4 regions of the Clostridium lapidicellarium genome follow, and region 2 is predicted to be linked to each of the others. Evidence: riboswitches for the same ligand, from Rfam matches in the RefSeq annotation. Region 2 holds a riboswitch; each other region holds the start of a gene.
The links. Region 2 has a riboswitch for cobalamin ahead of AB8S09_RS09700 (energy-coupling factor ABC transporter permease). Riboswitches for the same ligand answer to the same signal wherever they lie in the genome.
Positions count from the first base shown of each region.

Region 1: another riboswitch for cobalamin. It lies ahead of AB8S09_RS09000 (ABC transporter substrate-binding protein); the one in region 2 lies ahead of AB8S09_RS09700 (energy-coupling factor ABC transporter permease).
Region 3: another riboswitch for cobalamin. It lies ahead of AB8S09_RS08510 (cobyric acid synthase); the one in region 2 lies ahead of AB8S09_RS09700 (energy-coupling factor ABC transporter permease).
Region 4: another riboswitch for cobalamin. It lies ahead of hemA (glutamyl-tRNA reductase); the one in region 2 lies ahead of AB8S09_RS09700 (energy-coupling factor ABC transporter permease).

Region 1 is NZ_JBGFFE010000011.1:50,218-53,394, forward strand. It holds gene AB8S09_RS08995 (MerR family transcriptional regulator) at 1-893, opposite strand, end outside; cobalamin riboswitch at 1,176-1,361, shown strand; gene AB8S09_RS09000 (ABC transporter substrate-binding protein) at 1,476-2,483, shown strand; gene AB8S09_RS09005 (FecCD family ABC transporter permease) at 2,496-3,177, shown strand, end outside.
Region 2 is NZ_JBGFFE010000013.1:7,137-10,313, reverse strand. It holds gene cbiQ (cobalt ECF transporter T component CbiQ) at 1-127, opposite strand, end outside; gene AB8S09_RS09705 (hypothetical protein) at 146-475, opposite strand; gene AB8S09_RS09700 (energy-coupling factor ABC transporter permease) at 478-1,146, opposite strand; cobalamin riboswitch at 1,296-1,467, opposite strand; gene AB8S09_RS09695 (tryptophan transporter) at 1,555-2,070, opposite strand; T-box leader at 2,321-2,565, opposite strand; gene AB8S09_RS09690 (CBS domain-containing protein) at 2,574-3,005, opposite strand; gene AB8S09_RS09685 (hypothetical protein) at 3,153-3,177, opposite strand, start outside.
Region 3 is NZ_JBGFFE010000010.1:45,499-48,675, reverse strand. It holds gene AB8S09_RS08520 (energy-coupling factor transporter transmembrane component T family protein) at 44-850, shown strand; gene AB8S09_RS08515 (energy-coupling factor ABC transporter ATP-binding protein) at 847-1,572, shown strand; cobalamin riboswitch at 1,597-1,739, shown strand; gene AB8S09_RS08510 (cobyric acid synthase) at 1,866-3,177, shown strand, end outside.
Region 4 is NZ_JBGFFE010000017.1:43,362-46,538, forward strand. It holds gene AB8S09_RS11265 (glycosyltransferase family 39 protein) at 1-1,599, shown strand, start outside; cobalamin riboswitch at 1,640-1,818, shown strand; gene hemA (glutamyl-tRNA reductase) at 1,931-3,142, shown strand; gene hemL (glutamate-1-semialdehyde 2,1-aminomutase) at 3,160-3,177, shown strand, end outside.

The DNA.
Region 1 (3,177 bases), on a different contig from region 2:
AATTTTTTGACAATATCCCTCATCTCCCTCATGTGATTTTTACCGACTGTAGAAGCGTAAAACTGTCCTTTAGGTTTTAATACCCTGCAGATTTCAGAAAGTGCCCTGTCTATATTGGATACATGATAGAGTACATGATTTGCAATTACTGCGTCAAAGCTGTTTATGCCATAGGGAATATCCTGTGCATCTGCCAATTTGAATTTGAATCTTGCAGAATTTAGATTCTTTTTTGCATCTTCCAGCATACCTGCGGAAAAGTCAGTTAGGGTTATATTCCACCCGCTTGGAATTTTATGTAGGTTTTTTGCCCACAGCTCTCCGTTGCCGCATCCAAGTTCCAATATGCTGGCATTGTCTGGAAGGTTCAACTGCTCAAAAAACCAGTTCATCCAGCCCTGTTTATTTGTGCTGAAAAGCTCGTGTATTCTGATTCTGGCTTTTAAATTAGAAGCATTTTCGTATTGCTCTATCCATTTTTGATCTGCATTTACTGCATCTATTATATTTATGAATTTATCCCAGTTTAACTCTTTATTTTCATCAATCATGTGGACAGCTTCCTCTATGGATTTTATTACAGATTTTATATGATATATTTTTTTCTTCATTATTTCTTTTTGTATTTCCAGAGATTTTTTTAAGTCGTTGTGATTTATGTCATAATTCATTATCCTGGATATATCTTCGAGAGAAAGGCCTATGAATTTAAGAGTTAATATTTTTTGCAGCTTGCTGAAGTCTTCAGGGCTGTATAATCTATGACCCTGCTGGCTGTATGAGCAGGGTTTTAAAAGCCCGATTTTATCATAATATCTCAGTGTTCTCAAAGTTACACCTGATTTTTTGGCAAATTCACCTATGCTGATCAAATTGGATTTTGGAACAGACACTGCATATCACCTCTACCTAAATTATTGTATCACATGACGTTACGTAAGGTACAACGAATTTTTTTAAATTCCATGGTATTTTGTATAATAATTGCATAAATTAATAGCATAATAAGTTATAAACGGGATAAGTAGAGCTTCAAATTGTGTTAATATACTTATAATTTTACTTTTAGATCTAACATTTTACCATTAGCATACTTTCATTTCTTATATTACGAATTGAAGATGATAATAAAATTCAGTTGATACTGATTATAATGTATTATATAATGATAATAACTTAATATTTTGCATATAGGTGATTGTTATATGTTTTTATAGCAATTTAAAAGGGAAACAGGTGAAAATTCCTGTACGGTCTCGCCGCTGTGAGGTAGAGGTTCTTGTTATTTGCCACTGGAAATGGGAAGGCGACAAGTTCCTATGAAGCTGAGTCAGAAAACCTGCCTATAATGTATATTCTGTTAATTTACTTTACGAAAGATGAAGTGGAATAATGTATGTAGAACTATAGAAGTTTCATGATTTTCCATGGAGCTTTTATTTTTTGTATAAAAAAGTAAAGGGAGTGTTGTTTATATGAAAAAAATAAAAGGAGCAGTATGCATTTTTTCGGCAGTTATTTTATCTGTTGGCATGCTTGTAGGCTGTGGAGATAATTCACCTACAACTAAAAATTCCTCAAATCAGGGTAATAAAAATAGTTACAAGGAAGTTGCAATTACAGATACACTTCAGGGAAAGAAGTTTCGGGAGAAATTTACAGAACCTCCTAAACGGGCCGTTAGCCTGGCAGGTTTTACAACGGAGATGATGCTTTCTCTTGGACTTGCCGATGATATGGTTGGGAGAGCTTATCAAGATAATAAAATCCTTGACAAACTGACAAATGACTATAAAAAGGTTCCGAAACTTTCTGATAAGAATCCGTCAAAAGAAAAACTTTTAAGTGTACAGCCAGATTTCCTGACAGGATGGGATTCGAGCTTTTCAGAAAAAAACTTTGACAGGGAATTTTGTAAAAAGAATGATATAAAAATATATGTACCTAAATCTGTAGCCGACAATGCTAATATTGATATGGTATACGAGGATTTTGAACAGTTGGGTAAAATATTTAATGTATCTCAGAAAGCTGACAGTATAATAGAATCTATGAAAAATCAGATTTCAGACACCCAGGCAAAAATTAAGAAATTTGCAGTAAATCCTAAAAGAGTTTTTGTCTATGATTCAGGAGAAGATGCACCTTTTACAGCATCAGGCGGTTTAGCTAAGGATATTATAAAACTTTCGGGTGGGAAAGACATATTTGATGATGTAAACAAGTCCTGGGCAACTGTTACTTGGGAAGAGGTTGTAAAGAGAAATCCGGAATATATTATTATTGTGGATTATGATAGCTCCGACGATGTAAAATCCAAAAAACAATTTTTGCTTTCGAATCCTGCATTAAAAAATGTGGACGCTGTAAAAAACGATAAAATATTTGTAGTAGGACTCACAGATTTCGAAGCAGGTGAAAGAGATTCAAACACAGTGAGAAAAATTGCCGGAGAGCTTTATCCAGAAGCTTTTAAAAATTAGGAAGATATAGTTATGAAATTACCAATAAAAAATAAATACAACTACATAGTATTTTGTATGTTTCTCATACTAATACTTATAATTTCAATAGTAATTTCGACACTTGTTGGAAGTGTAAATATAAAATCCGGCTGGATATTCAAGATTATAGCCAACAATTTATTGAAGTACAATTTGTTTGAAACTGTATGGCCTGCATCCGTCAATTCTATAATATGGGATTTGAGGCTACCAAGAATTCTTCTGGCATTTTTGGTAGGGGCTGGATTGTCTGTCTCAGGTATAGCAATGCAGGCGCTCACGAAAAATTCATTGGCGGATCCCTATATTTTGGGAATATCATCGGGAGCATCCACGGGAGCTGTAGCAGTTATATTACTTGGCGTTTTTGGCAGCTTTTCAGGATATGCAGTTCCTTTCGGGGCGTTTTTGGGGGCCATGATTTCCATTGTAATAGTATTTAATATAGCCAATTTTAAGAGAAGAAGTACTCCTACGAGACTTGTGCTTACAGGAGTGGCTATTTCAGCTTTATTTTCTTCGGTTACGAATCTGATGGTATTTACGGTAAATGATGAAAATAAAGTTCGTTCGGCACTTTTCTGGATGGAAGGTTCGCTGGGGGGAACAAAATGGGAATATATACCGGTTACATTTTTTGTATTTGTCTTGTGCTCGCTTGTGATTTACATAT
Region 2 (3,177 bases):
GGTACCATTTGGAAAGAAAAGTTGTTATTACAATTGCACTTAGAAACAATACGGTCTTTACCCTTCCGTCCAAACGATGTAAAAAACTTTTATTTTTAGATATCCTTCCAAATGAAGATAGTTCCATAATTCATTCTTCCTCTAATTAATTTTTATCTTTGCTGGATTCGCCAAACAATTTTTCCCAATGATGTCCTACTATCATACCCGCAAAAAAATTTGCCACGGAAAAAGCTCCCACCTGTGCATCTCCAGGAAGTTCGATAAAAGGCTTGTGCTTACTAGAAGCCATGGTATTTACCTTGTCATCTGTACCTCCACCTTCCATCTTATGATTTACCATATATTTCGACGCTCCAAATATGAAGACAAATAAAATTATCATAACTATTAACATAACACGGGTAAAGCCATCAAAAAATTTAATACTTTTTCCCTTATTATTTCCATTTTTTGTATTACCATTTGATTCCATAATTACTTTGCCTCCTTTTCTCTGAGCACTCCCGGCAACAAATCTGGACGTCTCTTTACCATGGCCTCGAGAACTAAGGCTGTAAATATAGCTTCCGCAATGGCTAAAGGTATTTGTGTAGGTCCATACCCTAAAAAGAATATCATCCACTGTTTCATCAAAGGAACATGTCCATGTAAACTTATTGCCAATTCCAAGGCAGCCACCAGATAAGTAACTATATCTCCCACAAAACCTGCTACACCTGCTGCAAGCCAAATGGGGCTCTTAAAATGCCGCAAAATTTTCCAGCACAGATATCCCAAAATACCCGCCGATATACCCATTGAAAAAGTGTTTGCACCAATAGTGGTTATACCTCCATGTCCTAAAAATATAGCTTGAAAGAACAATACAATAGCTGAAATCACACCTGTAGCCCAGGGCCCAACAACAATAGCAGCTAAAGCTGTGCCACAGGGATGAGAACAGGAACCTGTTACGGGAACGGGAATATGCATACATGATATAACAAATACAGCTACTCCCATCATTGCTAAAAATGGTTTATAATACAAATTTTCCTTAGCTCTTCTTTTTATTTCTTTAATACCAGGCACCATAAACACGGCACTTATCGCATACCATGTTCCCCATGCCTGCGGTGATAAAATACCATCTTCAATATGCATTTTTAAAATACCTCCAGTTTAATTGTAAGATTTTTAACAAAAAGCCAAATAAATCATAACCCCTCAGCAAATGCTAAGTGGTTATGATTTATCTGAAGAATCATAAAATTTCATCACCTAAGTCACCTCCCTATCACTCGTAGAGTCAAATGGTCACTAACATATAGGCAGGTCTTCTGACTTGGATTCATCACCCTTACAGCCTTCCCAGTTTCCCAGTGGCATATATTGCAAGGATTCCTCTTTTACAGCGGCGGGACCGTGCAGACTTTTCATCTTGCTTCCCTTTTAAGCAAAAGCACCTATATATTCATATTATATTTTAAAATAAAATTAAAATTATCATTCAATCAATAACTAAAATAAGTTTCTCACAAACTTATAAAACTGTCAAGTTAAATTTACCATCTAAGCATGGCTTATCTTTCCCCTCTTTACTGCTATACTTATTATATTGAATAAAATAATACCTACTACGGTATTTATAGCAGCTGCAGGTAAGACTACACTTAAAAACAATACCTTGAAGCCGGTGCTGAGTCCTACTGTAAACAAAACCACCGATAAAAATGTAGTTCCACTCACTACTGTACCAACTGCCGTGGCCAGTATTATATTTATTTGGCTGCTTATTCTATCTCTAAGGGGTTTTATCAGAAAAAACATTACATTTATAGTCACCAGCCTGTCAATTATATTGGCAAATTGTCCTCCTGGAAAGGCAGAAGTCGCCGCCGCCAAAATTCCGGCCACGGCACCAGAGCAAACACATATTTTATAATCTCTATTGAATATAAGTATTACAAAAAGCATGGCCAGAGATATATCCGGTTTCATGCCGAACAAAACTGGAGGCACCACTTGATGCAGAACCGCACCTACTGCAAGTAATATTGAATTTATAATCATTTTTTTCAAATCCATAATTTACACACTCCTAAAAATTAAAATCATAATTTTAAATATTAAACTCTAAGACAACACTCCAAATTTATACATATATCTTAAATATTTCTCTCATAACATAATAAACACCACCAATTTTCACATTTTCCCATCAAGTGATTCTTAGGTCCAGGTGGAGTTTACTTATAAGGAATACTTTTCTCAACCTGAAACTTAGAAGAACTTATCCAGACGTGCAGCATTTAGATAAAAAAAAACTCCATCCTGAAAACAGGACGGAGATTTCCGCGGTACCACCTAAATTGTGCTTTAAAAAAGCACCTCTTTTTTCGGATACAAACATATCCTATCCATTATAACGTATGGCCAACGTTAACCACTACTTTCTACACCGGGTAGATTTCAATTTACTCCTCTTAGGTCCATTCACTACATATTTGGTGCCGGGATCCCACCTTCTCCGGCTCTCTTCAACTTGAGTACATAGTTACTCTTCCTCGTCAAAGGATTTAATATTTGAATTATACAATGTCAATTACATTATTCTTTTTATTAAACAATTGTCTATAACAATAATTTATTATGTCACTTCTCTTTATTATGCCTATAAACACGTTCTTGTCATCTATCACAGGTACAAAATTCTGATTTACCGCCAGTGATATCAGATCTTTCATATCCGAATTGATCCTCACTGATTTATTATTCATGCGGGTTGGAATTTCCCTTAAAAGCACCCCATCGGTATTTTTGAAATTCAAATCAGGAGTATTTTTAAGCTTCCAAAGCAGATCACCTTCAGTAAGAGTTCCCACATACCTGCCTTTATTATCAATAAGTGGAATAGCCGTATATCTGTACTTCTCCATTTTTTCCAATGCTTGCTTCATAGTAGAATTTGGTGTTTCATAGACCACCTCTGCCTTAGGTGTAAGAAAAAATGCTACATTCATACCTTTTTACCCCTCAATAACTTTATTTATACAATATAGTAATTCAATTAGATAACTGGAAAAACTGTTCATCAAAATTTAAGCTCTGTCACCTCATGCCGGTAGGCCAATGTAAATTGGCCCAACAGCACAGGCTTTTAACAAATATTACTTTGAACACTCAGCTTCTACT
Region 3 (3,177 bases), on a different contig from region 2:
TTTTATCATGAGTAAACTATAATCTGAAATTGCAGGTGTAATTATGAAGGATTGGCTTTTAAAAAAGGATAATTATATTCCGCCAAAGGACAAGGATAAATTTATAGATAAAAGCATTTTTTCTATATTACATCTTTTGTCCCTTATTAAAAGAAACAACAGAAGTGAAAACAGCCTTTTATACAGTTTGAATCCCATAGTAAAACTATTTTTTACTATTTTATGTATAATATTTTTGTCTTTATCCAAGAGCTTTTATTATGTACTTTTGGTGGATGTATATTTTTTGCTTATATTGAGTCTCTTGGATATAGGGGAGATAAAAAAAATATTGATTGTGAGTGCAGCTGTACCGATGTTTACTGTTGTAATGCTCATACCTTCTATGGTTATGGGTAATGTAAGAAACAGTGTTTTGCTCATATTAAAGATAGCTGGGACTATAATTTCTATAAACACCCTATCTTATACTACCAAATGGCATGACATGATAAGGGCCTTAAAAAAGTTTTTCATACCGGATATTTTTATTTTGGTTTTTGACATAACTTTAAGGTATATTTTTATTTTGGGAGAGTTTGCTTTGGACATGTTTTATTCTCTTAAACTCAGATCCGTGGGAAAGAATAATCACAAATATTCTTCCATTTCAAAACTTATGGGAGGTCTGTTTTTAAAATCCAAGGAAATGGGGGATGAAATGTATTCTGCCATGGAATGCAGGGGATTTACGGGAGAATATGTATCTCATAGTAAATTCAAATTTAAATTTGCAGATTTTCTATATTCGGCGGCTGGGATTTTTATAATAGGTATGTATTTTTACATAACTGGAATGAGGTTGATATGATAGAGCTTAAAAATGTATTTTTTAAATATAAGGATGAAGAAGTTTTAAAAAATATAAATCTCAAAATAGGACAGGGAGATTCTATAGCACTTATAGGTGCCAACGGCAGTGGAAAATCAACTCTTTTAAAACTGTTAAATGGCATAATATTCCCTTCGAGCGGAGACTATTATTTTAATAATGTACTGATATCCAAAGATAAATTGGAACAAAGTGATTTTTCCAAAAAGTTTCATAAGAAAATGGGATTCGTGTTCCAAAATTCCGATGCACAGCTTTTTTGTTCAAATGTATATGAAGAGGTGGCCTTTGGTCCGAGACAAATGGGAATGGATGAGGCTGAAGTGGAAAAAAGAGTGAATGATTGTTTGAATCTTCTGAATGTAAAGGATCTGGAAAATAAGGAACCTTACAATATAAGTGGAGGGGAAAAAAAGAGAGTCGCCATAGCCTCTGTACTCGCTCTTAATCCAGAGGTACTGGTTTTAGACGAACCCATGAGCGGAATAGATCCCAAGGGTAAAAAGTTTTTAAATGATCTGTTTAAAAAATTGAACGGGGTTGGAAAAACTATAATATGTTCTACCCACGATTTTGAATATGTGAAGGGACTTTTCAGACGTGTATTGGTGTTTTCGGAAGATCATCGCATAATAAGAGACGATGCTTACAGCAGGGTGATACAGGACAATGATTTTTTGATAAAATGTAATATTAAATGACTAAATTGGTTGACATAAAAAGTGTAGTATAATAAACTTAAAGTTATAATTGAATAGTTATAGGTTAAAAGGGAATGCGGTTAGATTCCGCAGCAGCCCCCGCTACTGTATTTGATTGTGAGTTATGGATCATAAGCCAGAAAACCTGCCTAACAAATTGTTTTTGCTTTCGGAGGGAAAGAAACTTTTATTACGTTTAAATTTTTAGTGTAAACTGGATTTTTATGTTAAAAGCGATGAGCTCTAAAGCTCGTCGCTTTTGTTCTTAAAACAGTATTAGAGGAGTGGTTATGGTGACGAAAATTATGATTCAAGGTACGGGTTCTTCTGTAGGTAAAAGTATAATTGTTTCTGCCCTTTGCAGGATATTTAAACAGGATGGATATTCAGTATGTCCATTTAAATCTCAAAATATGTCGTTGAATTCCTATATAACTTTGGATGGAAAAGAGATGGGCCGTGCCCAAGTGCTTCAGGCCTATGCTGCAGGACTGCAGCCGGAAGCGTATATGAATCCGATACTATTAAAGCCTACTTCGGATAAAAAGTGCCAGATAATAGTAAACGGTAAAGTATATGGAAACAGCACAGCTATGGAATACCATAATATGAAGCTGGAGTTTAGGGACATGCTTAGAGATCACTTTAAAAAGTTGGAAGAAAATTTTGATATAATAGTGATGGAAGGTGCAGGAAGTCCTGCGGAGATAAATTTAAGGGATAGGGACATCGTGAATATGGGTATGGCTGAAATAGCAGATGCTCCCGTTCTTTTGGCCGGTGATATAGACAAGGGAGGAGTATTTGCCTCTCTTGCAGGTACAATGCTGTTTTTTAATGAAGAAGAGAAGAGAAGAGTTAAGGGAACAATAATAAATAAGTTTAGGGGAGACATAGATATATTAAAACCTGGGCTCAAAATGCTTGAAGATGTTATCAAAGTACCCTGCCTGGGAGTTATACCTCATTTTAACCTGGCACTGGAAGATGAAGATGCGGCGGTGCAATTCAACAAAAAAGTTACGGCACCTATAGATATAGCTGTAGTAAAACTGCCACATATTTCTAATTTTACAGATTTGGATGCCCTTAAAAGTGAAGATGATGTTTCTGTGAGATTCATAACTTCTGTGGAGGAATTTGGGAATCCGGATTTGCTTATAATTCCCGGAAGTAAAAATACCATAGAAGATTTAATTAAAATCAGGAAATGCGGTCTTGAATCCTGCATTAAAAAATACAGCAAAACTGGAATTGTAATAGGAGTATGTGGCGGCTATCAAATGCTCGGCAAAACCATAAGTGATCCCTATAAGACGGAAACTGACGTCGGGGGGGCGGATGGAATAGGTCTTCTGGATATAGAAACTGTGTTTGACAGGGAAAAAGTCACTACTAGAGTAAAGGCCGTAAGTGATATGGATTTCCCGTTTATAGATAAAAATGGATCTTTGGAAAAAAAGAAATTGAATGTGTATGGATATGAAATTCATATGGGAATATGCAAATATGGCATAAACGCCGGGCCGCTGTTTGAATTTACAGAGAAAAACAGAAAAAAAGTTCATATGAAAGATGGAGCTGTGAATACAGCCCAAAATGTTT
Region 4 (3,177 bases), on a different contig from region 2:
CTTCTCATAAGTCTTGTACTTGTAGGTGTGGGTTTTAACATAAAGATGCTGCAGGCTTATATGGTTATTCCCGCCGTATACATAACTTACCTGATTTCTGCAGCTGCACCCGTGAAAAAGAAAGTCAAACACCTTGTTATAGGTACTGCTGTACTCGTAGTTGTGTCACTTTCCTGGGCAGCTGCCGTGGATTTGGTTCCTGCCGGCAGCAGGCCTTTTGTAGGCAGCAGTACGAATAATACGGTTATGGATCTTATACTGGGGCACAATGGAATCGAGAGGTTGAGCAGCAGCGGAGGCATGGGCGGCGGACCCGGCGGAAACAGACAGGGAGGAAATATGGCCTATTTTAAGAAAGATAGAAACCCTTCAGGTGCGCAGAATGTGCCTCCAAATGGTGGGTTTCAAAGAGGCTCCGGCGGCAATTTTAAGGACGGCAGCCAGCAAAATGGCGGCCCTCAGATGCAAATGCCTCAGGGAGCGGGTCAGAATAAGAAAGGCATACAGCAGATGGGCAGAAATGGACTTTCAGGAAATTTCGGAGGTCAGACAGAAGCAGGCGTTACAAGATTGTTTTCGAAAAATATACTTTCAGATCAGATAGTGTGGTTCCTGCCTCTGTCCTTGTTGGGCTTTATTGCCGCGGCAATAGTGGAAAAGTTGAAAATCCCATTTGACAACAGAAAAAAATTGGATTTGATTCTCTGGATGATGTGGCTTCTGCCGGAATTTATATATTTCAGTTATACAAAAGGGCTGTTCCACCAGTACTATTTGACCATGATGGCACCGCCAGCTGCGGCTTTATCTGGTATAGGCCTTGTATCAATGTGGAAACTCTACAGGGACGGTTCCAAAGTTAAATCCATGCTTCTGCCTGCATCCTTTGTTGTGGAGGGGGCACTGCACCTTATGATGCTGTCTTATTTTTACTCTTCCATATCTGCAGCAGTGAAGGGTATTATAATAGCGGCGGCCGTACTGAGTTTTGCTTCATCTGCACTGCTTGTAATTTACAAGAACAGGGCGGGAAACGCAGGTTTTGCAAAGATACTTGCCTCTCTTGCATTTGCAGGGATACTTGTGACACCTTCCATAGGTTCTGCGGCAGCTGTGGTTCATGGCGTAAATGGCAGCATGCCTGCTGCAGGATTGGAGCTTCTGTCGTCAGATACAGGTTCTGGAAATACCGGAATGAAGAATAGATTTGGATCCTCAAACGACAGTAAAGAACTGATAAGTTTTCTCGACAGTCATATTAAAAATGAAAAATATGATCTCGTAGTATCCAGTTCCAATGCCGCTGCCGAAATGATAATTAAAAGCGGCAGGAGTATAATGCCTCTCGGCGGGTTCACAGGCTCCGATAAGATACTTTCCCTCAGCCAGTTTAAAGAACTTGTAAAAAAAGGTGAGGTAAGATATGTACTCACGGGTGGAATGGGAAGAAATTCACAGGATATAATGAGCTGGGTTCAAAAAAACGGAAAACTTGTCCCGGAAAATCAGTGGAAAAATACCACATCCGTCGGCAAAACCGTAAATCCCGGGGAAATGAATTCCCAGTCGCTGTATGATTTGAAGGGAATTTTAAAATAAAGTTGAATCTTTTATCCATAGTGTTTATAATTAAATTGAAATTTAATAATAAGTACAAGGTTTAAATACAAATAATTAAAGGGGAATCAGGTGAAAATCCTGAACTATCCTGTAGCTGTATTAGACGAGTTTAAGCTATATGGGCCACTTGGAAACGGGGAAGGCGTATTTTAAATGATGACTCTTAAGTCAGAAGACCTGCCTGTACTTTGCACCTTTAACTCTACAAGTGATAGAGGGGGCCTGCATATTGATGAATTATTTTTGTGATGATGTATGATTGATTGTTGAAGATCCTTTTATCAGCTTGGTTAAAGGGATCTTTTTTATTATGGAGGTGATAAAAATTATACAGCTTATTGGAGTAAAAAGTGACTGTGATATTGAAATAAGACAAAAATTTTCTATTATATCGGCGAGACTTGTTGATAAATTGAAAAGTATATATGATGTTACAGGAAATGTATTGATTTTAAGCACCTGTAACAGGACAGAAATATATGTCAGCTCCGATCTTGAGAGGGAAGCTCTGATCCGGAGTGTATTTGACCGTTTAGGATGGGACAAAGAACTTGAAAAATATATATTCTACGTAGAGGACAAAGATGCGGTCAGGCATCTCATGGAGGTATGCTGCGGCTTTCATTCCAAGATTTTGGGAGAAGATCAAATATTGGGACAAGTTAAAACCGCCTACAGCACTGCCCTCAAAGCTAAAACCATAAATGGACAACTTCAGAGGATGTTTCAAAATGCCGTAACCTGCGGCAAAAAATTCAAAAGTGTCTGTGAGATATACAAGATCCCCGTGTCCGTACCTTCCATAGCAGTTAGAGAAGCAGAAAAAAAGAAAATGAAAAGGTACATGATTTTGGGCTTTGGTGAAATAGGACAGCTTGTTCTTAAATACTTGAATTCCCTAAATGCGGAAATTGTCTATGTGGCAGTGAGAAACATGGCCAAGGTGGATGAATTTTATAGAAATTATGATTGGATTAGGTTCATAACATTCAGAGAGAGGAAAGATTACTACAAAAATGTGGACTGCATTATAAGCTGCACTTCTGCACCGCATACTGTGATTTCAAAAGATGAACTGCCGGACAAAAAATTGCTCGTATTTGACCTTGCGGTACCTAGGGATGTAGACAAGAATGTAAAAACACTTCCGAATGTTGAATTGTATGACATAGACAGCATAAGTGTCATTGACCAGAACAACAAGATAATGAGAAAAGAAAAAATGGAAAAATACAGATATATCATAGACGAGTATATAGATGAATTTGTTAAATGGCAGGCAGTAGATGAAATTTCCCCTGAAATACAGAAGATAAAGAACTTTGGCAGCAGGATATGCGAAAAGAGGATAAAGACCTTTAAAAACAAAAGATATACCAAGGACAATGAAAAGCTTGTAAGGACTATGATAGAGAGCACTGCCAAAGTGTATATAAATAGAGCCATAAATACTTTAAAAGAAGGAAAATTCCAAGGCAGAGAAGAAGAATATATGGAACTTATAAATAAAATATTTTGTTGATAGGGAGATAAGTGAAAATGAAAAATGACGATATA